4 regions of the Streptomonospora salina genome follow, and region 1 is predicted to be linked to each of the others. Evidence: riboswitches for the same ligand, from Rfam matches in the RefSeq annotation. Region 1 holds a riboswitch; each other region holds the start of a gene.
The links. Region 1 has a riboswitch for cobalamin ahead of HNR25_RS19865 (putative cobaltochelatase). Riboswitches for the same ligand answer to the same signal wherever they lie in the genome.
Positions count from the first base shown of each region.

Region 2: it holds a riboswitch for cobalamin, as region 1 does, so the genes downstream of both, HNR25_RS09570 (ABC transporter substrate-binding protein) here and HNR25_RS19865 (putative cobaltochelatase) in region 1, are expected to answer to the same signal.
Region 3: it holds a riboswitch for cobalamin, as region 1 does, so the genes downstream of both, metE (5-methyltetrahydropteroyltriglutamate--homocysteine S-methyltransferase) here and HNR25_RS19865 (putative cobaltochelatase) in region 1, are expected to answer to the same signal.
Region 4: it holds a riboswitch for cobalamin, as region 1 does, so the genes downstream of both, HNR25_RS22265 (ABC transporter substrate-binding protein) here and HNR25_RS19865 (putative cobaltochelatase) in region 1, are expected to answer to the same signal.

Region 1 is NZ_JACHLY010000001.1:4,383,786-4,389,342, reverse strand. Features, by position in the region: gene HNR25_RS19875 (GNAT family N-acetyltransferase) at 1-395, shown strand, start outside; gene cobO (cob(I)yrinic acid a,c-diamide adenosyltransferase) at 474-1,076, opposite strand; gene HNR25_RS19865 (putative cobaltochelatase) at 1,159-3,315, opposite strand; cobalamin riboswitch at 3,372-3,501, opposite strand; gene HNR25_RS19860 (DUF6504 family protein) at 3,923-4,192, opposite strand; gene HNR25_RS19855 (serine/threonine-protein kinase) at 4,449-5,557, shown strand, end outside.
Region 2 is NZ_JACHLY010000001.1:2,123,531-2,129,087, forward strand. Features, by position in the region: gene HNR25_RS09555 (ABC transporter ATP-binding protein) at 1-19, opposite strand, end outside; gene HNR25_RS09560 (FecCD family ABC transporter permease) at 16-1,071, opposite strand; gene HNR25_RS09565 (FecCD family ABC transporter permease) at 1,068-2,039, opposite strand; gene HNR25_RS09570 (ABC transporter substrate-binding protein) at 2,150-3,190, opposite strand; cobalamin riboswitch at 3,226-3,409, opposite strand; gene HNR25_RS09575 (TetR/AcrR family transcriptional regulator) at 3,509-4,102, opposite strand; gene HNR25_RS09580 (aldo/keto reductase) at 4,272-5,291, shown strand; gene HNR25_RS09585 (LLM class flavin-dependent oxidoreductase) at 5,417-5,557, shown strand, end outside.
Region 3 is NZ_JACHLY010000001.1:348,653-354,209, reverse strand. Features, by position in the region: gene HNR25_RS01655 (PTS transporter subunit EIIC) at 1-810, shown strand, start outside; gene metE (5-methyltetrahydropteroyltriglutamate--homocysteine S-methyltransferase) at 963-3,242, opposite strand; cobalamin riboswitch at 3,416-3,581, opposite strand; gene wrbA (NAD(P)H:quinone oxidoreductase) at 3,805-4,437, opposite strand; gene HNR25_RS01640 (AfsR/SARP family transcriptional regulator) at 4,554-5,557, shown strand, end outside.
Region 4 is NZ_JACHLY010000001.1:4,927,175-4,932,731, forward strand. Features, by position in the region: gene HNR25_RS22255 (DUF2231 domain-containing protein) at 1-1,344, shown strand, start outside; gene HNR25_RS22260 (metal-dependent hydrolase family protein) at 1,435-2,745, opposite strand; cobalamin riboswitch at 2,919-3,112, shown strand; gene HNR25_RS22265 (ABC transporter substrate-binding protein) at 3,382-4,926, shown strand; gene HNR25_RS22270 (ABC transporter permease) at 4,923-5,557, shown strand, end outside.

The DNA.
Region 1 (5,557 bases):
CCCGGGCCGGCGGCGACGGCCAGCAGTGGGCGGCCGTGGACACGGCGACCGGCGCCTACCTGGGGGCGATCGGCCTCAACCGCACCGCGTGGCGCGCCCGCTGCACCGAAATCGGCTACTGGCTGTGCGCGTGGGCGCGCGGCCGCGGCCTGGCGACCGAGGCGGTGGTGGCCGTGTCCCGGTGGGCGCTGGTCGAGCAGGGATTGCAGCGCGTGGAGCTGAAGGCGGCCGTCGGCAACGCCGCGTCGCGGCGCGTGGCCGAGAAAGCCGGGTTCGCCTACGAAGGCACCGAACGCAACGCCATGCCGCTGCACGAGGGCCGCACCGGCCTGGCGACCTACAGCCTCATCCCGGGCGACCTGCACGGCGCCGAAGCGGATACCACCGCGCGCTAGGCGCCGCTGCGTTCGCCGGGGGTGCCCCTGGACCCGCCTCCGGGCCCGGCGCGGTTCCGGGACACCCCGACGGCGCCGTCACCACTCGATGCCGCGCTGGCCCTTCTGCCCGGCGTCCATGGGGTGCTTGATCTTGGTCATCTCGGTGACGAGATCGGCGGCCCCGGTCAGGCGGGGGTCGGCATCGCGTCCGGTCACGATGACGTGCTGCTGTCCGCCGCGCCGGGACAGGGTCTCGACGACGTCGTCGACGTCGACCCAGCCCCACTTCATCGGGTAGGTGAACTCGTCGAGGACGTAGAGCCGGTAGGTCTCGGCGGCCAGGTCGCGTTTGATCTGGGCCCATCCTTCGGCCGCGTCGGCCGCGTGGTCCTGCTCGGTGCCCGACCGCTGGATCCACGACCAGCCCTCGCCCATCTTGTTCCAGTCGACCCGGCCGCCCTCGCCGGTCTCGCCGAGCACGCTGAGCGCGCGCTCCTCACCGATGCGCCACTTCGCCGACTTGACGAACTGGAACACGCCGATGTCCCAGCCCTGCGCCCAGCCGCGGGTGGCCAGCCCGAACGCGGCCGTCGACTTCCCCTTGCCCGGCCCCGTGTGCACGACCAGCAGCGGGCGGTTGCGGCGCTGGCGCGTGGTCAGCCCGTCTTCGGGCACGTAGTCGGGTTTGCCCTGCGGCATGTGTGTCCCCTCGGTTCTACAGGTGTGTTGAGAGATCGGCCGGGTGGGTGCGGAGGCGCGGCCGGCGGCGGCCGGCCCGCGCTCACGCCGCGCTGCGGGTCGAGCGCACCAGGCCGCTGAGCGCGTCGGCGCCCAGCTCTTCCAGGCGGACCGCTTCGGCCTCCATCCCGGCCGCCAGGCGCGACGCGAGCCCCAGGCGCACCGGCCCGGACTCGCAGTCGACCACGACTCCGTGGACCCCGCGTGCGCCGATGCGCGCACCGGCGCGCAGCGCCTCGTCCAGCCCGCCGCGCGTAGCGCGCCCGTCGGTCACCACCACCAGCAGGGGGCGGCGACTGGGGTCGCGCAACCGTTCGACGCGCAGCACCTCCGCCGACCGCGCCAGCCCCGCCGCCAGCGGGGTACGCCCGCCGGTGCGCAGCTCGTGCAGGCGCCGCGCGCCGGCCTCCACCGAGGAGGTCGGCGGCAGCTCCACCTGGGCGCCGGTGCCCCGGAACGTGACCAGGCCGACTTTGTCGCGCCGCTGGTAGGCGTCGGTCAGCAGGCTCAGCACCGCGCCTTTGACGGCGCGCATCCGCTCCCGGGCGGCCATGGAGCCGCTGGCGTCCACGCAGAACAGCACGAGGTTGCCTTCGCGGCCTTCGCGCACGGTCTCGCGCAGGTCGCCCGACCGCACGAGCAGTCCCGGGCCGGCGCGGCCGCGGGCGCGCTGGTGGGGCGCCGCCGCGCGCAGGGTCGCCGTCAGGTGCAGGCCCCGCACCGACGCGCGCGGCACCCGCGCGCCGGAGGTGCGGCCGTAGGGGGTCTCGGCGCGCGAGCGGCGGCCGGGTGCGCCCTCGCCGACACCGCTAAGGCTGAACAGGCGGGGGCGGTAGGTGTCGCCGGCCTCCGACCGGCTCCCCTGGCCGGGGTCCTGCGGGCGGGGCGGCGACTGCTCGTCGCCCGATCCGGTGTCGTCCTCGGCCCCCGGCCCGGACCCGGCGGGCCGTTCGGGGCCGGACGGATCATGGTCGCCGTCGCCGGGCTCGGGGCGGTCCCGCTCCGGCCCGCCGCCGGTGTCCGTGTCGGACGATTCCTCCGGCGGCGCGCTCGAATCGGGGCCGTCGGCCCCACCGCCGCCATCGCTGCCGCCATCGCTGCCGTCGTCGCTGCCGCCGTCGTCCCCGCCGCCGGGGTCGCCGTCGGAGCCGTCCGGCTCACCCGGGTCTTTTGGGTCCGCATCACCCGCCTGATCCAGGGCCTCCTGGAGCCGGTCCTCGTCGAGGTCGGGCGCGTCGAAGGGATCGCGCCTGCGCCGGTGCGGCAGAGCCAGGCGGGCGGCGTCGCGCACGTCGTCGGCGGTGACTTCGCCGTGGTCGTGCCAGGCGGCCAGGGCCATGGCGGCCTGGGCGGTGACGATGTCGGCGCGCAGGCCGTCGACGTCGAAAGCGGCGCAGACGGCGGTGACCTGGCGCAGCGCGGAGTCGGTCAGCGCAACCCCGGGCAGGCGCTTGCGAGCGGCGCGGATGCGGCCGGCCAGCTCCGCCTCGTCGTCGGCGTAGCCCGCGGCGAAGCCCTCGGGGTCGGCCTCGAACGCGAGCCGGCGCCGCACGACGTCGGCGCGCAACTGCGGGTCGCGGGTGGCGGCCACCTCCACGGTCAGGCCGAACCGGTCCAGCAGTTGCGGACGCAGCTCGCCCTCCTCGGGGTTCATCGTCCCCACGAGCAGGAACCGCGCGGCGTGGCGCACCGAGACCCCCTCGCGCTCGACGTGGGAGGTGCCCATGGCGGCGGCGTCCAGCAGCAGGTCGACCAGGTGGTCGTGCAGCAGGTTGACTTCGTCGACGTAGAGGACGCCGCGGTGGGCCTCGGCGAGCAGACCGGGTTCGAAGGCCTTGACGCCTTCGGTGAGGGCCCGTTCGATGTCCAGCGAGCCCACCAGCCGGTCTTCGCTGGCGCCCACCGGAAGCTCCACCAGCTTCGCCTCGCGCTCGGCGGGCACCGCGGAGTCGCTGTGGGGACCGTCGGGGCACTGGGGGTCGGGGGCGGCGGGGTCGCAGCCGAACCGGCAGTCCTGGACCACGTCGAGGTCGGGCAGCAGCGACGCGAGCGCGCGCACGACGGTCGACTTGGCGGTGCCCTTCTCACCGCGCACCAGGACGCCGCCGACGTCCGGCGAGACGGCGTTGATCAGCAGCGCGAGTTTCAGGTCGTCCATTCCGACGACCGCGCTGAACGGGTAGCGAGCAGGAGCGCTCACGCAGGTCAGTCCTTCCTCGGGAATCCGCGCCCATAGGGGTCGTGCCCGGTGCCGCGCAGTCTCCTGGCTTCCGGATCACCGCTCGCCCGCCGCCTTCCCACCGGACGACGTCCGGCAGTGGCGCTCGTTGCGGGCCGCTCCCCGGTCACAGTGGCGGGACCGCCCCGGATTCGCACCGGGTTCCTGCGTGCTGGGGGCTCGACCGCAGGGTGTGCGGCCGGATCCGCCCAGCGCCGGCACCGCTCCCAAGAGTCTCATACCGCCCCCGGACCGTCCCCACCGCGTCGGCCGGTGCGCACCGCACCCTGCCTCCCCGGCGCGATCCGCCCGCCGCCGCGCGCTTGGGGGGTCGACACCGCGCCGGTCCCCCTCCCGCTGGACCGTGCGCGCGACCGGCTCGAACCCGGCCTGGCCGGCGGCATCGCGGAGGGCCGCACACTCGCCGGCTCCGACGCAGCCCGCGCCGAGGCCGAGCGCACCCGCATCGTCCACCGGGTGCGGGAGATCGGCCGGGAGTTCGAGCAGGCGACCGGGTACCGCGGGCGGCGGCCGGATGCGGACACCGGGCGCCGGTTCGGTTCCGGTACCGGACCGGCGCCCGGCCGGATCAGTCCCAGACGCGGGCCAGCAGCCACGCGTCGGAGGCGGAGTCGTGCTGGAGTTCGTACACCCCCCGGGCACGGGTCGATCCCGCCTCGACCCGCCAATGGGCGCGCTGGGGCAAGTTGCCCCGGGTCGCGCGCGACCAGTCGGAGCGCAGGGTGATCCAGTGGTCGACGACGTGGCGGACGTTGTAGACGCGGCGGTCCCATACGAAGCGCACCGGCCGTCCTTCGCGCTCGGTGACGGCGACCGGCACACCGTAGACGTGGCCCACTGGCGACACTCCCCTCAGCTGCGGCCTCCCGCGGGAGGCTCCGGCCTGCGGGGAAGGACAGACCCTGGATTCGAACACGTGTTCTAACGATAGCCGATATCCGGAGTATGCGGAACCCGGATGCGGCGCGGCCTGTCTAAAATCGACATGCACCCGCCCCAAGCTCGACGAAGCCCGGCAATCGGCTCCGACACGCCCGCTCCGGGCGTCTGTACGCTATGACGCGAATTCCCCCTGGCCTAAGGAACTCAGCACTGTGACGGACAACGGGCACGAGCGCGCCAAACCCCTGCGCACCGGCGACCCCCAGGAGCTCGGCGACTACCGCATCGAGGGCAGACTGGGGCGGGGCGGCATGGGCACCGTCTACCTGGCCCGCGACTCCGCCGACCGGCAGGTCGCCGTCAAGCTGATCCACCCCGACTTGACCGACGACTCCGACTTCCGCCGCCGGTTCGCGCGCGAAGTCGAATCCGCCCGCAAAGTCGCCCGGTTCTCCACCGCCGGCGTCCTCGACGCCCGCCTCGACGGCGATCCGCTGTTCATCGTCTCGGAGTACGTTCCCGGCCCCAACCTGGCCCAGTCCGTCACCGCCGACGGCCCCATGGCCGGGGGAACGCTGGAGAGCCTCGCCCTGGGGGTCGCGGCGGCGCTGACCGCCATCCACCGCGCCGGCGTCGTCCACCGCGACCTCAAACCCGGAAATGTGCTGCTCTCGGCGGTGGGCCCCAAGGTGATCGACTTCGGTATCGCCCGGGCCATGGACGACGAGAGCGCGGTCACCCGCTCCAGCCAGCTGATGGGCACACCCTCCTACCTGGCGCCCGAGCTGATCGCCGGCGGCGAGATCACCCCGGCCTCCGACATCTTCTCCTGGGGCTGCCTCGTCGCCTATGCCGGCACCGGCAAGGCGCCGTTCGACGCGCAGACGGTCCCCGCGGTGCTGCACCTCATCAGTTCCGGCGAGGCCGACCTGGAAGGCCTGGACGCGCAGCTGACCGGCCTGATCCGCAGCGCACTGGACAAGGACCCGCGCAACCGGCCCACCGCGCAGCAGCTGATGACCATGCTGGTGGGCCAGGACGACCCGGCCGAAGCGGAGGCGATCGCCGGCGACACGGTGGTCGAGTCCTGGACACCGCCGTCCACCGCGGCGGCCGCGGGCGCGGCCGGCGGGGCGCCGACCGGCGCCGCCGCGGCGGAAGCCGCCGACGGCGCGGAGCCCGGTTCCGGATCCGGGAACGGCGGGGACGCGGCCGCTCCCGGAACCGACGCGGTCCCGACCGAACCGGCCCCCCACCCGCAGCAGCCCGACACCGCATCCCCGGCACCGGCCACCCGGCCCTACCCCCAGGAGGACGGTCC
Region 2 (5,557 bases), 2.3 Mb from region 1:
CGGTCGGCGGGCGGGTCATCCTGTGTGTCCGATCCGGTTGGCGCGGGCGAGGAGGTACAGCAGCACCGGTGCTCCCAGAACGCCGGTCATCACTCCGACGGGCAGCTCCGCCGGGGTGAACAGCGTCCGGGCGGCGAGGTCGGCGGCGACCACGAGCAGGGCGCCGAGCGCCGCCGTGGCGGCGAGGACGGGTCCGCGGCCGGGCAGCATCCTGCGGACGATCTGCGGCGCCACGAGCGCGACGAACCCGATGGGGCCCGCTGCCGCGGTCGCCATCGCGGCCAGCACCACGGCGACGGCGACCAGGGCGAGTCTGCTGCCGCCCGCGCGCCCGGACAGCGTCATGGCCAGGTCGTCGCCGAGTTCGAGCAGCCGCACCTGGCGCGCCAGTACGACCAGTACGGGAACGGCGACCGCGAGGGTGGCGGCGATGATCGCGACGTGCAGGCCGCCGCGGTTGGCGAGGCTTCCGGTCAGCCACGCGGCCGCGGCCTGCATGCTGTGGTAGTCCGCCCGGGTGAGCAGGAAGGACACGGCCGAGGTCAGCATCGCCGCGACCCCGATACCGACCAGCACGAGCCGGTACCCGCTCACGCCCCGCTTGGCCGACAGCGTGAAGATCGCGGCGGCGGTCGCCGCCGCTCCGGCGAGCGCGCCCGCCGCGGTGTGCAGGCCCGTGCCGCCGAACACGGTCAGCACGGTCAGGGCCCCGAAGGCCGCTCCGGAGTTCACGCCGATCACGTCCGGGCTGACCAGGGGGTTGGCGGCGATGCGCTGCAGGATCGCTCCGGACAGCGCGAAGGCCGCCCCCACGCCGAGACCGGTGAGCGCGCGCGGCAGCCGGTTTCCCACGACGACGTCGTATTCGATGAGGGTGCCGCCCCCGCCCAGGACCCGCAGCACGCCGGTGGCCCCGATGTCGTACTGGCCCAGGGTCAGCGACAGCAGGGCCGCGCCGCAGGCGAGCAGCCAGGCGGCCGCCGCCAGTGCCGTCGACCGGCGCCCGAGCCGGAACACGACGGCGGCCCGCGGGCTGCGCAGGAGGAACGCGTCGCGGTCTCCGGCGATCACAGCTGCGCCACCTTCCGCTTGCGGACCAGGTGGATGAAGAAGGGGGCGCCGATCAGTCCGGTGACGATGCCCACCTGCAGCTGTTCGGGCCGGATCAGCACCCTGCCCAGCACGTCGGCCGCCAGTAGGAGGGCCGGTGCCAGCAGCACGCACCACGGCATGATCCAGCGGTGGTCGGGGCCGGTGAACGCCCGCGCGATGTGGGGCACGACGAGGCCGACGAAGGCGACCGGCCCGGCGATCGCCGTGGCGGATCCCGCCAGCAGCACGACGGCGAGGGCGGCCAGAACCCGCGTCGCCACCAGCCGGGTGCCGAGGCTGCGGGCCATGTCCTCGCCGAGGGCGACCGCGTTGAGGTCGCGGCCGACGGCCGCCGCCAGGCAGAGGCCGGCCAGTGTCGCGGGCGCGACGGTGGCGAGGTCGGCGGTGTCGGCGCGGGTGAGCGAACCGACGGTCCAGAACCGGAAGTCGTCGAGGGCCGAGGGGTCGAGGAGGGTGAGGGCGGTGGTCGCGGAACCGACCATGGCGCTGAGCGCCGCGCCGGCCAGCGCGAGCTTCACCGGTGTCGCGCCGGCGGTGCCGAGCGAACCGAGGGCGTAGACGAAGACCGCCGCCAGTGCGGCTCCCGCGAAGGAGAACCACAGGTAGCCGGTGAGGGCGCTGACGTTCAGCACGGCCATGGCGACCACGACGGCGAACGCGGCGCCGGCGTTGACGCCGAGGATCCCCGGTCCCGCCAGCGGGTTGCGGGTCAGCCCCTGCATGAGGGCGCCCGCGACGCCGAGCCCGATTCCGGCGAGCAGCCCGGTGGCGGTCCTCGGCACGCGTACGTGCCACACGATCCGGTCGGTTTCGCCGCCGGAGGGTGCGGTCAGGGCCGAGACGGCGTCGGCCGCGGAGACGGCGTAGTTGCCTGTGAGGATCGACGCGGCGCACGCGGCCGCCAGCAGGAGGGCGGCCAGCGCCATGCCGGCCGTCTTCGACGCTCCTCCGGGGAGCAGGCCTGCGCCGGGCGCGGTTCGCGGAAGGCTGCCGGTCGTGCCTGCGGTCGTGGGAGGGGCGGTCGCACCGGCCGCGGTCAACGTTCGACCAGGTCCGGGTGGATGCGGGAGGCCACGAGCTCGATGCTGTGGGCCGCCCGGACCCCGGCCGACCGGTCGGCGAACAGGAACGGGTGGACCTCGTCGTCGGCGACGGCCGTGACGCCCTCCAGCGCGGGATCCGCGGTGATCGCGTCGACGTCGCTCTCGGCGTCCTGCTCGGTCATCCCGGCGTCGCAGCAGGCGCTGGTGAGGATGACGTCGGGGTCGCGTGCGACGATCTCCTCCGCGCCGACCTCGATGTTGCGCTTCTCGGTCAGGTCGGCGAAGGCGTTCGCGCCGCCCGCGTGTTCGATGATCCGGGTGCTGAAGTCGATCCCGCCCGCCACGCGGTAGCCGCCGTCGTCGCCGGGGGACACGATCGCCACGGACGGTTGCGGAGCTCCTTCGACCTGCTCCTGCACGGCGGCGATGCGCTCCCGCATGTCGCTGATCACCTGTTCGGCGTCGTCCTCGGCGCCGAACAGGGCGCCGAGGTCGCGCAGGTCCCGGTAGACGCTGTCGACCGTGACGGACGCCGGGTCGATCGCCCGGTCGGTGAGGCCGTCCTCGCTGGGGCACAGCGGGCTCAGGATCCAGCTCTGCACGCCGAGCTCGCGCAGGCCGGCGCGGGTACCGACCGAGCGGTCGGAGCCGTTCTCGGCGAAGAAGCCGTTGAATCCGGAGATCACGAAGCCGGGTTCGGTCTCCAGCAGCCCTTCCCTGCTCGGGAGGGTGGGCACGTAGTCGGTCGCGGCCTGCTCGTCGGCGTATTCGTCCAGCACCTGGGCGTCCAGGAACGCGGTTCCCACCAGGCGGTCGCTGAGGCCGAGGGCGTGGGCGACCTCGATGCCGGGCTGGTATGCGGCGTAGACGCGCTCGGGCGGCGCGTCCACGGCGACGTCGATACCGCAGTTGGTGCGGGTGGTGGCGTCTTCTCCCGCCGGCTGTTCGGGGGCGGGTGCGCCGCAGCCGGCGAGCAGGAGGGCGCCGGCGAAGGCGCCCGCGGCGCGGAGCGGACGTGCTGAAACACGGGTCATGGGCGAGACCGCCATTTCCAGGTCCTCGTGGAATCGGGTCGTGCGGTGCCGTGGCCGGTCTCCTGGCTGACGGGGAAACGCGCCGCATCATGCCTTCCCGGGGCTCGGACCCCAGTGGCTCGTTCGCCGAACGAACGACACAGCGCTCCCGATCACAGTGGCGAGGGCCGCATCCGGTTTCCCACCGGATTCCCGTTCACCACGGCTTTTTCGACGCTAGCACGCCGTACCCGCGCCTCCCGGATCCGGGGCGCCCCGCTGCTGCCTGCGGGAATCGGCGGCTTTTCCCATCGGGGACGGGGCGGCTGCCCCGGCCGCTCACCGATCCGGCCGGCGCAGCCCCGCGATGAGGAGCTCGACCACGCGGCGCGCGTCGTAGCGGGAGTCCTCCTCCGCGCTGATGCAGATGTTGCCGACCCCGCGCATGAGCTCGTAGGCGCCGATGTCGGAGCGGATCTCCCCGGCTTCGGCCGCGGCGGCGAGGAGCCGGGCGCACACGGGCAGGAGGCGGTCCAGGAAATAGGTGTGCAGCTCCTCGAACGCGGTGTTGTCGGAGCGCAGCGCCGCGGCGAGACCGTGCTTGGTGACGAGGAAGTCCACGAAGAGATCGATCCATCGCCCCAGCGCGGCGTAGGGGGTCGGACCGTTCTCCAGCAGGTCCGGTCCGGCCTCGGCGCACGCCTCGACCTGGTGCCGGTAGACGGCGATGATCAGGTCGGCCCGCGTGGGGAAGTGGCGGTAGATCGTGCCCGTCCCGACGCCGGCCCGGGCCGCGATGTCCCGTACCGGCGCCTCGACGCCCGAGGCGGCGAAGACCGCGGCGGCCGCGTCGAGCAGCGCGCCCTCGTTGCGGCGGGCGTCGGCCCGCTTGCCCCGGGCCGCCTGCCGCGTTCCCGTGTCGTCGTCGTTCACAGCGCCCCTCTCGCAACCGACCGCCTTGCCAAACGGAACAGTGTTCCGTATAGTTTTCCGGAACAGCGTTCCGCTTGTTCATGATGGCAGAGCAGGAGCGCATCCGCCAAGCGGCGCGTGGCCCCCACGCGCCGCCATCCCGCTTCACCTTCGACGGAGGAGATCGGCCATGCAGTACCGCACCTTGGGCCGCACCGGTGTGCAGGTCAGCTCGCTCGCGCTGGGCACGATGAACTTCGGCGCGATCGGAAGCACCACTCAGGAGGAGGTCACCGCCATCGTCGACGCCGCCCTTGAGGGCGGGATCAACCTCGTCGACACCGCCGACGTGTACAGCCGCGGCGAATCCGAGGAACTGGTCGGCACAGCCATCGCCGGCCGCCGCGACGACATCGTGCTCGCCACGAAGGCGGGCCTGCCCATGGGCGAGGACCGCAACCGCCGGGGCGCGTCGCGCCGCTGGCTGACCACCGCGCTGGACGGCAGCTTGCGCCGCCTGGGTGTCGACCACGTGGACCTTTACCAGATCCACCGCTGGGACCCCGACACCAGCGACGAGGAGACCCTGTCCGCTCTGACCGACCTGCAGCGCGCCGGGAAGATCCGCCACTTCGGCTCCTCCACCTACCCCGCCTACCGTCTCGTGCAGGCCCAGTGGGCCGCCCACGCCCGCGACCTCAACCGGTACGTCACCGAACAGCCCAGCTACTCGATCCTGCAGCGCGGAATCGAGGCCGACGTGCTGCCCGCAGCCCAGGAGTACAAGCTCGGAGTGCTGGTGTGGAGCCCGCTGGCTTCGGGGTGGCTGTCGGGGGCGATCCGCGAGGACCGCGAGATCGCCACCAACCGCTCGACGTTCATGCCGCAGCGCTTCGACACCACCGTCCCCGCCAACCGGGCCCGGCTCGACGCCGTCGAGCAGCTGGCCACCGTCGCCGACGAGGCCGGCCTGACCATGATCCAGCTCGCGCTCGGATTCGCGACCGCCCACCCGGGCGTGACCAGCGCGCTCATCGGCCCCCGTACACCGGACCACCTGCACGCGCAGCTGGCCGCCGCCGACACCGTGCTGCCCGCCGACGTGCTCGACGCCATCGACGCGATCGTCGCTCCCGGCACCGACCTGGCGGCACACGAGAAGAACGACACCCCGCCCGCACTGCTGGACCCGTCGCTGCGGCGCCGCTGACCGCCCGAGCGCGTACCTCTCAACCCCGTCCCGCGGTCTCCGGGCCGGCTTCCCGAGCACGCCCCGCCCCGACCCCGGAAGCACCCCGGTCGGCGCGGTACCGACGCCGAAAGGACCGCGGTTCCATGCCGCACGCAGCACGGCCGAACTTCGGGATCATGACCGCGCCCTCCCAGGTCGACTACCCCGACGTCCTGCGGGTCTGGCGCGAGGCGGACGCGATCCCGGAGATCGGGCACGCGTGGTTGTTCGACCACCTCATGCCG
Region 3 (5,557 bases), 4.0 Mb from region 1:
CGGTGGGTGCCCGAGAACCTGGACATCCTCGTCACACCCACCGTCGCCGTCCTGGTATCGGGCCTGGTCACCGTTTACGGGCTGATGCCGGTGGCCGGAGAGGTCTCCGCGGCCATCGGTGTGGCGGCGAACTGGCTGCTGGGCTACGCGGGAGCGCCGGCCGGATTCCTGCTGGGCGGGACGTTCCTGCCGCTGGTGATGCTGGGGCTGCACCAGGCCCTCATCCCCATCCACACCACCCTGATCGGCGTCGACGGATTCACCGTGCTGCTTCCGGTGCTGGCGATGGCCGGCGCGGGCCAGGTGGGCGCCGCCTTCGCGCTGTACCTGCGGCTCAAGAACAACGCGGGCATCCGCGCCACCATCCGCTCGGCACTGCCCGCGGGCCTGCTCGGGGTGGGGGAGCCGCTGATCTACGGGGTGACGCTGCCGTTGGGCCGGCCGTTCGTGACCGCCTGCGCCGGCGGCGCGGTGGCCGGCGGCTTCCTCGGCCTGGCCAACCAGCTCGGGGTCAGTGCCGGGTCGACGGCGATCGGCCCCTCCGGATGGACCCTGTTCCCCCTGGTGCAGGGCAGCCAAGGCATCGGCGCCGCGGTCGCGGTCTACGGCCTGGGCCTGGTGGTGGGCTATATCGCCGGCTTCGCGCTGACCTACTTCTTCGGCCTGAGCCGCCAGGCCGCAACCGAACTCAACACGGCCGGGACCATCGCACCGGACGCCGCACCCGAGCAGGACCCGCCCGGCGAGTCCCCGGCACCGTCCCGCCCCTCCGGCGATCCGGCGCAGACCCGCACCTCCGGAGGCGGCTGACGGGCACGGCCGCCGCACCCGCGCCACGGGCCGGCGCGGGAGGCCGCGCGATCCGGCTCCGGGACGCCGGCGGATGCGGCGCACCGGGAGGGGGCGCCGCCGCGGGCGGCGCCGGAGTCTCGACTCTCCGTCGGCACCGCCCGCGGCTCAGATCAGCGCAGGGAGCGGCGCACCGCTGCCGCCGCGCCGACCATGCTGTGCAGAGCCGACTCGACCTCGGCGTAGCCGCGGGTCTTGAGCCCGCAGTCGGGATTGACCCACAGCCGCTGCGCAGGAACGGCCTTCAGCGCGGCGCGCAGGAGATCGGCGACCTCCTCGGCCTCGGGAACCCGCGGCGAATGGATGTCGTAGACGCCGGGCCCCACCCCGCGGGCGAAGCCGACCGCGTTCAGGTCGTCGAGCACCTCCATACGGGAGCGCGCCGCCTCGATACTGGTCACGTCGGCGTCCAAAGCGACGATCGCGTCGATCACGTCGCCGAACTCGGAGTAGCACAGGTGGGTGTGGATCTGCGTGGAGTCGGCGACCCCGGAAGTCGCCAACCGGAACGCCTCCACCGCCCAGTCCAGGTACTGCCGGCGGTGGTCCGCGCGCAGGGGCAGCAGCTCCCGCAGCGCCGGTTCGTCGACCTGAACCACGCGGATCCCGGCCGCCTCCAGATCACCGGCCTCGTCCCGGATCGCCAGCGCCACCTGCGCGGCCGTATCGGCCAGCGGCTGGTCGTCGCGCACGAACGACCACGCCAGAATGGTCACCGGGCCGGTGAGCATACCCTTGACCGGCTTGTCCGTCAGGCTTTGGGCGTATTCGGCCCACTCCACGGTGATCGCCTCCGGCCGCGCGACGTCGCCGAAGAGGATCGGCGGGCGCACGCACCGGGAACCGTAGGACTGCACCCACCCCTGGTCGGTGGCGGCGAAACCCTCCATGTGCTCGGAGAAGTACTGCACCATGTCGTTGCGCTCGGGCTCGCCGTGCACCAGGACGTCCAGACCCAGCCGCTCCTGCAGCTCGACGACGCCCGCGATCTCCTCCCGCATCCGCCGGATGTAGGCCGCCCGGTCGATGCCGCCCGTGCGCGCCGCGGCGCGGGCCTCGCGGACCCCGGCCGTCTGCGGGAAGGAGCCGATCGTCGTCGTCGGCAGCGGCGGCAGCCGCAGCGACTCCTCCTGGGCCCGCCGCCGGGCCTCGTAGTCCGTGCGGCGCGCGTGCTCCGGCCGCAGCGACGCCACCCGCTCCTGCGCGCGGTGGTTGCGCACACCCTCCGCACGCATCCGGTCGGCGACCGCTGCGGAAGCGGCGGCCAGTTCTCCGGCGACGGCGTCGCGGCCCTCGCGCAGCGCCCGGCCCAGGGTGACGACTTCGTCCACCTTCTGCCGGGCGAAAGCCAGCCACGACTTCACCTGCGGATCGATCCCGGATTCGGCCTCGACGTCGTAGGGCACGTGCAGAAGCGAGCACGACGTGCCCACCGCCACCTCACCGGCCAGGCCCAGCAGCGTTGCCGCTGTCGTCAGGGCCGCATCGAGGTCGGTGCGCCAGACGTTGCGGCCGTCGACCAGCCCGGCGACCAGCGTCTTGTCGCGCAGGCCGTACAGCGCCGCCGGCCTCTCCAGCGCGGACCGGCCGGCGACCAGGTCCAGCCCCAGCGCCTCGACGGGCGAAGAGGCGAGCACGCCGAGCCCTTCACCGAGATCGCCGAAGTAGCCCGCCGCCATGAGGCGCGGGCGCTCCCGCAGCTCGCCGAGCCTGCGGTAGGCCGCCCGCAGCGCGTCCAGCTCCGATTCCGAGCGGTCGGCCGCGAACGCCGGCTCGTCGAGCTGGATCCACTCCACACCGGCGTCGCGCAGCTCCGACAGCAGTTCGGCGTAGGCGTCCAGGACGTCCTCCAGCCGGTCCAGCGGCCGGAATCCCTCCGGCGCCTGCTCGGCGGGCTTGGACAGCAGTAGGAACGTCACCGGCCCCACCAGCACCGGACGGGTCGCCACGCCCAGTTCCAGCGCCTCCCGGTACTGCTCGACGGGGGTGCGGTCGGCGAGCCGGAACCGCGTGTCCGGCCCGATCTCCGGCACCAGGTAGTGGTAGTTCGTGTCGAACCACTTCGTCATCTCCAGCGGCACCGCGGAGTCCGCGCCGCGCGCCATGGCGAAGTAGGTGTCCAGGGGGCCCAGCCCCAGTCCGCTGAAGCGCGGGGGCACCGCACCGAACGTGACCGCGGTGTCCAGCACCTGGTCGTAGAACGAGAACGTGTTGCCCGGTACCGAGTCCAGTCCGGCGTCGGCGAGCGTGCGCCACGTGTCCGTGCGGACCCGGCGCGCCTCCTCGCGCAGCTCCGCCTCGCTGCTGCGCCCCGACCAGTAACTCTCCAGCGCACGCTTGAGCTCCCGGTCGGGTCCGATCCGGGGATAGCCCAGTACAGTCGATCCGATCATGCTGGTCAACGCTCTCTCCTCGCGAGCTCGACGGCAGGCTCCGAGGGCTGCGGCGGCCAGAGGCCGACCAGCGAGCAGCGGCGCGTGCGACGCCCCTGCGGGCCGATCGTCCGCCAGGTCCTCCCGCGAGACCTCGGGACCGACGCGCACCGGCAGGTGCGCGTGCGGGTGGCAGGTCTTCGGACTCGCGGGCACCTTCCGTCCGTCGGACGGATCGTCCTACCGGCCGCCTGCTTCCCAGACTCCTCGGTCCAGTGCTGCCCGGTCCCTGGGAACCGGGGGCGGCGTTCGTTCCCGCTCACCGCTGCGGGGCAGTCCCGGACTCGCACCGGGTTCCCTCTTGCCTCGTCCGCCCCGGACCGCCGTCTCAGGCGTGTTCCGCGGGAGGACGAACCACCAGCACGTCCAGACTAGCCCTCCACCGCCCGAAGGCAACACCGGTCGGATCACCGGAAGGAGTGACGGCGGTCACCGGATCGCTCGAAACGCCCGCGGGGCGCACGGGTCTCTGCGCCCCGGGGGCACCCCGCTGCGGCGGCCCGGGCGCGGGGGCCGCCTGCGGCTACCGGCCGTGCGCGGCGGCCAGCGCCGCAGCCGCCCGGGCCAGCCGCCCGCCCTGGGAGCGGGCGGCCACCAGCACCGCCTTGGCGTGGGCGGGGTCCTCGGCCGCAAGCGCCTCGGTCTGGCTGACCCCGTAGGGGTTGCCGCCCGCTGCGTGGACGGCGTCGTAGTCGACGTAGCCGGTCGGCAGCACCAGCGCACCCCAGTGGTACATCGTGTGGTACAGCGAGAGCAGGGTGGACTCCTGACCGCCGTGGTGCTCGTAGGACCCCGTGAACCCGGTGGCCGGCTTGTCGGCGAGTTCCCCGGCCTCCCACAGCGACGCGGTCGTGTCCAGGAACTGCCGCAGCTGGGACGCCATGTTGCCGAAGCGGGTCGGCGTGCCGAACGCGTAGCCGTCCGCCCAGGTGAGGTCGGCGTGGCCGGCTTCGGGAACGTGCGCGGTGGCGTCCAGATGGGCGCGCCAGGCCGGGTTGGCGTCCACGGCCTCCGCCGGCGCCAGCTCCGCGACCCGGCGCAGCCGCACCTCGGCCCCCGCGTCGGCGGCTCCTTCGGCGAACGCCTCCGCGATGCGGTGCATGTTGCCGGTGGAGGAGTAGTAGATGATCGCGATCCGGGCGTCGTGGGTGTTCATCGGAGCGGTTCCTTTCGTCGTTGCGGTGCGGTCCCACCGTGCTCGCCCGCGCTTACCGGACGCTGCCCGTCGGCTTACGGTCGGCTGCCCCGCCGCCATGGCCTAGCGTGTCCGGTATGCGATTCGGGGTGCTCGGGCCGCTCGCGGTCTGGACGGACGAGGGCACGGCCGTCCAGGTGCCCGGAGTGAAAGTGCGGACCCTGCTGGCCGACCTCCTCGCGCACGCGGGCCGGCCCGTATCGGCCGACCGGCTGGTCGCCGACCTGTGGGGCGAAGAGCCGCCGGCCAACCCGGCGGGAGCGCTGCAGGCCAAGGTCTCCCAGCTGAGGCGGTCCCTGGAGGACGCCGAACCGGGCGGCCGGGCCCTGGTTGAATGGCGCACCCCCGGCTACCTGCTGCGCGTCGAGAGCTCGCACGTGGACGCCGGACGGTTCGCGCGGATCACCGCCCAAGCGCGCGACAGCGGCGCCCCCCGCGCCCGGACCGCCCTGCTCACCGACGCCCTGGAGCTCTTCCGCGGCCCGGCCTACGCCGACTTCGCCGACGCGGAGTTCGCCCGCACCGAGATCGCCCGCCTGGAGGAACAGCGGACGACGGCGCTGGAAGACCTCGCCGACGCGCGCCTGGAGCTGGGCGAGTACCGGCCACTGGCCGGCGAACTCGACGCGCTGGTGGAGCAGCACCCGCTCCGGGAGCGGCTGCGTGGCGCCCACATCCGCGCCCTGTACCAGTCCGGCCGCCAGAGCGACGCCCTCGCGAGCTACGAGCGCATGCGCGTGCGGCTGCGGACGGAGCTGGGGGCGGACCCCGGCCCCGAGCTCGTCCGGCTCCACCAGGCGGTCCTGCAGCAGGATCCCGCTCTCCGGCCGGACCCGCCCCACCAGGCCGCCGCCCGCCCCCGGACCAACCTGCCCGCCCCACTGCTGGCGGATGGCGGCCTGGTGGGGCGCGACGGCGACACCGCCGACGTGCGCACCCGGTTGGCGGCCGGCCGGCTGGTCACCCTCACCGGTCCGGGCGGGGTGGGCAAGACCCGGCTGGCGGTCGAGACGGCCGCCCGAGCGGCCGAAGACTTCCCCGGCGGCACCTGGCTCGTGGAACTGGCCGCGCACCACCCGAC
Region 4 (5,557 bases), 540 kb from region 1:
CGCCGGCGCTCGCGCGTTCCCACCGTGGTCCTGCGTGCCGCCGTGATCCTGGGGTCGGGTTCGGCGTCCTTCGAGATGCTGCGCCACCTGACCGAGCGCCTGCCGGTCATGACCACGCCGCGCCGGGTCTCCACCCGGGTCCAGCCGATCGCGGTGCGCGATGTGCTCCGGCTGCTCGTGGCCGCGCTGCGGCTGCCCGCCGAGACCGACCGCACCTTCGACATCGGCGGCCCCGATGTCCTCACCTGTGCCCGGATGGTCCAGCGCTTCGCGCGCCTGGCCAGGCTGAGGCCGCGGCTGATCGTTCCGGTCCCCGTGCTTACACCCGGGCTGTCGAGCCTGTGGGTGGGACTGGTGACGCCGGTGCCGGGCGCCGTCGCCCGCCCGCTCATCGAGTCGCTGCGCAACGAGGCCACCTGCGGCGAGAACGACCTCGCCGGCCTGCTCGGCGACGACGACCGTCTCGGGTACGACCAGGCCGTCGAACTGGCCTTGAGCCGGGTGCGCGAAGCCGAGGTCGACACCCGCTGGTCGTCGGCGGCGTGGGCCTGCGAGCGCCGTCGAGGCGCAGGAGCGTCCGGCCGACCGGCGGCAGCCCCGGCCGTCGTCGCGGGTGCACCGGGCCGGGCCGAGCCGAGCCGGGACGCGGTGCGCCCCACCGCCGGAACGGTGCTCCCCCACTGCGGTCGCCACCGGGCAGACCCCGTCTCGCCTGCTATGACGCCACACCTTCGGGCGACACCGGTGCGCCGCGTGGGAGCCGGGCAGCGGCAGTGCCGGCCGCGGCGGCATCCGCACCGGCGGCGGGAGAGAGCCCGCGCGGCGGCGCCGTCGCCGGTTAGCGCCGTCGGCCCCGCGGGTAGGGGCGCTTCTGCGCGGGAGGAGTATTCGATGACTCACGAGCCGACGCCCAGCCGTGCGGCGGTCAAGGGGCACCCCGTCCATCCGATGCTGGTCGCGCTGCCGATCGGCCTGATCGTCGCCGCATTGGCCGCGGACATCGGGTACGTGGCCGAAGGGTCCCCGGCCTGGGCCTCGGCCGGCGTGTGGCTGGTCGGCGGCGGCCTTTTCAGCGGCCTGGCAGCAGCCGTGCCCGGTCTCGTGGATTTCATCGGAGTCCGGAAGATCCGCAAGAGCGCGGCGGCGCTGCGGCACGGAGCCGCCAACGGCGTCGTGCTGGTTCTGCTCCTGGTCACGTTTCTGCTGCGGATTCCCGATCCGGAAGGCGCGGTGCTGCCGACGGGGCTGATGCTTACGGCGCTCAGCACGGCGATTCTCGGGTACGCGGGGTGGCTCGGCGGTGAGCTCTCCTTCAGGCGCATGTTCGGCGTCGACCCGTCGTAGCAGGAGGCGCAGCGGCGGTGCACCGCATCTCGCCCGCATCGGACGATGCGGGGGACGGGAGCCGCACCCGGCCGGCGGAGGATGCTCCGGCTACGCCCCGAGCAGGTTCTTGTGGATGCGCCCGTCCTTGACGATGACAGCCAGGTTAGCCTCCGGCGCGGCCAACAGGTCCAGGTTCCGGGTGGGGTCTCCGTCGACCACCAGCACGTCGGCCCACGCCCCTTCGGCGATACGTCCCAAGGGGGACGCGCAGTCGTCCAACCGGTAAGGGTCGCGCCTGCCCGCAAGCGCGAGGAGGCCGGCGTTTCCGGAGGTGGCCATGGCCAACGCTTCTGCGGCGGTGTATCCGAAGCCGGTGAGACGGGGCAGCATGAGCGCCTGCATGCGGCTTCGGGAGGGGTCGAGCAGCAGGTCGCTGCCGAACGCCGTCTTCACCCCGTACTCGCGAGCCCAGCGGTAGGTCCGTTCCACCCCGTCGCACACGAGCCGGTTCTTCGCGGCCGAGGCCGGGTTCGGGTAGGAATGGTCGCTCTCCACGAACGGTTGCGTGCTCAGCCAGGCGCCGTGCTGCGCCAGTGAGGCGAAGGCGGACTCCTGGGCCAGGTGGCCGTGCTCGATCGAGCGCACCCCTGCCTCGACGGCGCGCTCGATGCCCGCGTCCGCGTAGACGTGCACGGAGACGTAGGTCCCCCAGTCGTCGGCGGCCTCGACGGCGGCACGGAGCTCGTCCGGGGTGTACTGGCACACGTCCACGGGGTCGTAGGCGGAGGCCACCCCGCCTCCCGCCATGACCTTGATCTGGCTGGCGCCCTTCTTGAGCTGCTCGCGCACCGCGGCCAGGACGCGGTCGCGTCCGTCGGCGATGCGGGACATGCCCAGCTCCTCGGCGCGCGAGGGCATCCCGCCCAGGGCGGTCGGAGGCTCGTAGGCGGTGCCGAAGTCGGCGTGGCCGGAGGTCTGGGAGATGCCCGCCTGGCAGGGGTAGATGCGGGGCCCGGGGAAGGCTCCGGAATCCAGCACCCGCTTGAGGTCGACCGTGTCGCCGGACATGTCGCGGACGGTGGTGAAGCCGCGCATGAGCATGGCCCGGGCCTCGGCCAGTCCGTTGTAATAGGCAAGCCCGGCGCCGCCCAGCAGGAGCTGCTCCTGCGTGCTCCCGGCCAGCATGACGTGGGCGTGGGCGTCGATCAGCCCCGGCATCAGCACTCGCGAGGTGCCGTCGGTCCGGGTGCCGTCGACGACCGCGGCCTCGATCCCCGCGGGCGGTTCCTCCGGGGCGAGGAACACCCTGGCGATCCTGCGGTCCTTGAGGAGGACGTGGCCGTGGCGCAGTTCCTGGTCGACGCCGTCGAAGATGCGCACGTTCCGGATGAGGACCGGGTCCGGTGACTGTCCGATCATGTCCGATTCCTAGCCGTGATCGTTCCCGGGTAAACGGAACATCCCGATGGAACCGCGGGCCGCAGGGCTGTTTTCGGCGCTTTCGGGCGGATCCCGTGCGGAGACTGTTGGCGGGACCGTCGCTGCCGCCGGGCCCCGCGCCCGCCGGCGCGGGGACGCATCGGATGCGCGACCGGGATATGTCAGGATTGCGGTCGAACGATCACGACGGCGAACCGAGGAAGGCCGGTGCGAATCCGGCGCGGTACCGCCACTGTGAGCGGCGAGCCGGCCCTGCAAGACGGCCACTGCCCCGTGCGGGGCGGGAAGGCCGGGGTCCCGGCGCAGACCCGCGAGCCAGGAGACTCACGTCGTCGTGCCTCACGAGCCGGGGCGGATCACCCCAGGGAGGACGGGCATCGCCCATGCACGGACACCACGGTCGCCGACGCGTCGCCGCGCGGTCGGCGCCCCTCCGCCTGCGCTGATACCGCCCCGGTCGTATTCCCGCGCCCGCCTGCCGACGGCGGGCCCCGACCGCCCGAGGAAAGGCGACGTGATCCTGCCAGCAGCATGTCCGGCGGTGCGCGGCCACCGCGCCCGCACCGCCCCCGCTTGCGCGCACACACCCTGCGGCGTACCGGAGGTGGCGCCCTCATGCCGATAGAAACGACACGCCGGGCGGCGCTGGGCCTGGGAGCGCTCGGCGCCGGCGCGGTCCTGCTCGGCGGATGCTCCGGTGATCCGGCCCCGGAACGGCCCCGAAGCGGCGGCCGGGTCCGCGCGCTCTTCGCGGGCGGAGGCGCCAACGAGTCGATGGATCCGCACGTCCAGCCGCTGTTCATCGACCAGGCCCGGCACAAGGCGCTGTACGAGAAGCTGACCCAGTTCAACGCCGACATGTCGCCGCGCGGCCAGCTCGCCGAGGACTGGACGGTCGACGAGGGCGGCGCCCGGTGGCGGTTCCGGCTGCGCGCCGCCCGATTCCACGACGGCCGCACGGTGACCGCCGACGACGTGCTGGCCAGCTACGCGCGCATCACGGCCCCCGCCGACACCCCGCGCAACGGCCGCACCCTGCTGGCCCGGGTCGACCTGGGCAACTCCCGAGCGGTGGAGGAGCGCACGGTCGAGCTGCGGCTGACCTCGCCCACCTACGAGCTGCCCGCGCTTCTCGCCGGTACCGGCATGCACATCGTCCCGGCCGACTTCGACGACCGCGACCCCGCCACCGACGCAGTGGGGTCGGGAGCGTTCACTCTCGCCTCCTTCGAGGCCGGCCGGTCGATGCGCGCGGAGCGGTTCGGCGACCACTGGGACGGCGGGGCGCGCATCGGGGAACTGGAGATCCTCTCCGCCGAGTCCGAAGCGCGCGGCAACGCCCTGCTCGGCGGGCAAGGCGAGTACATCCACGACATGTCGGCCACCTTCGCCCGCTCGAACGAGGACAACCCCGATGTCACCGTGGTGCGCACCCCCAACAGCGGGATGGCCGCCATGGCGATGAAGACCGACCGGGCGCCGTTCGACGACCCGCGGGTACGCAAGGCGTTCCGGCTGCTGGTGGACCGCGAGCGCTTGGTGGATGTCGTCTCCGCCGGAACCGCGCGGGTCGGCAACGACGTCTTCGGCAGCGGATACCGGTACTTCGACGACGACCTGCCCCAGCGCGGACGCGACCTGGACCGGGCGCGCCGCCTGCTGCGCGAGGCCGGCGCCCAGGACCTGGAGGTCGCGCTCGACACCTCCGAGGCCGCGCCCGGCTTCGTCGACGCCGCCACCCTCTTCGCCGAACAGGCCGCCGAGGCCGGGGCCACCGTCGACGTGCGCGTGGGCAACCAGGACACCTACTTCAGCGACATCCTGGACCAGGGCGTGTTCGCCTCCTACCGGTCCGGGTCGATGCCCATCCCCAACCACCTCGCGCTGCGCATGGTCAGCGACGCACCCCAGAACGTCACCGGCTGGAAGCGCGCGGGGTTCGACGAAGCGTTCGCCCGGGCCCAGGCCACCGCCGACGAGCAGGAGCGCACCCGCCGCTACCACGAGCTCCAGCAGGAGCTCCACGACGACGGCGGCCTGATCGTGTGGGGCTACACCGAGTGGATCAACGCCACCGCCGCGTCCCTGCGCGGTGTCGAGCGGGACGCGCCGCCCAACACCGCCGACTGGGCGAGGTTCGACCGGGTCTGGTTGGAGTGACGGCACGGGCCGCCCTCGGCCGCCTCGGCGTGGCCGCCGCGCAGCTGCTCGCCCTGTCGGTGCTGGTGTTCACCGCGACCGAGGCGCTGCCCGGCGACGCAGCCGAGGCGGTCCTCGGCGAGGACTACACCCCGCAGCAGGCGGCGGAGATCCGCGCCCGGATGGGCCTGGACGAGCCGCCGACGATCCGGTTCCTCCAGTGGTGGCAGGACCTGCTCACCGGCGACCTCGGAACCTCGCTGATCTCGGGCCGGCCGGTCACCGACCTGGTGGCCCGATCCCTGCCGCCCACCCTCATCCTGGCCGCCGCGACGGTGGCGCTGCTGGTGCCCCTGGCCGCGGCCCTCGGCCTGGCCGCCGGGGCCGGGGAGGGCGGCCGCCTGGACCGGGCCGTGACCACGGCCACCCTTGTGCTGTACTCCATCCCCGACTTCGCGCTGGCGATGCTGCTGGTCCTGGGGCTGTCCCTGCAGGTGCGCCTGCTTCCCGCCACCGCGATGGGCGCCGACGGCTGGCGGCTGCTCACCGACCCGCTACTGCTGGTGCTGCCCGTCGCGGTCCTGCTGTGCCGGGTCGCGGCGCTGCTCGTCCGCCAGGTGCGCGCGGGCACCGCCGATGCCATGCGCAGCGA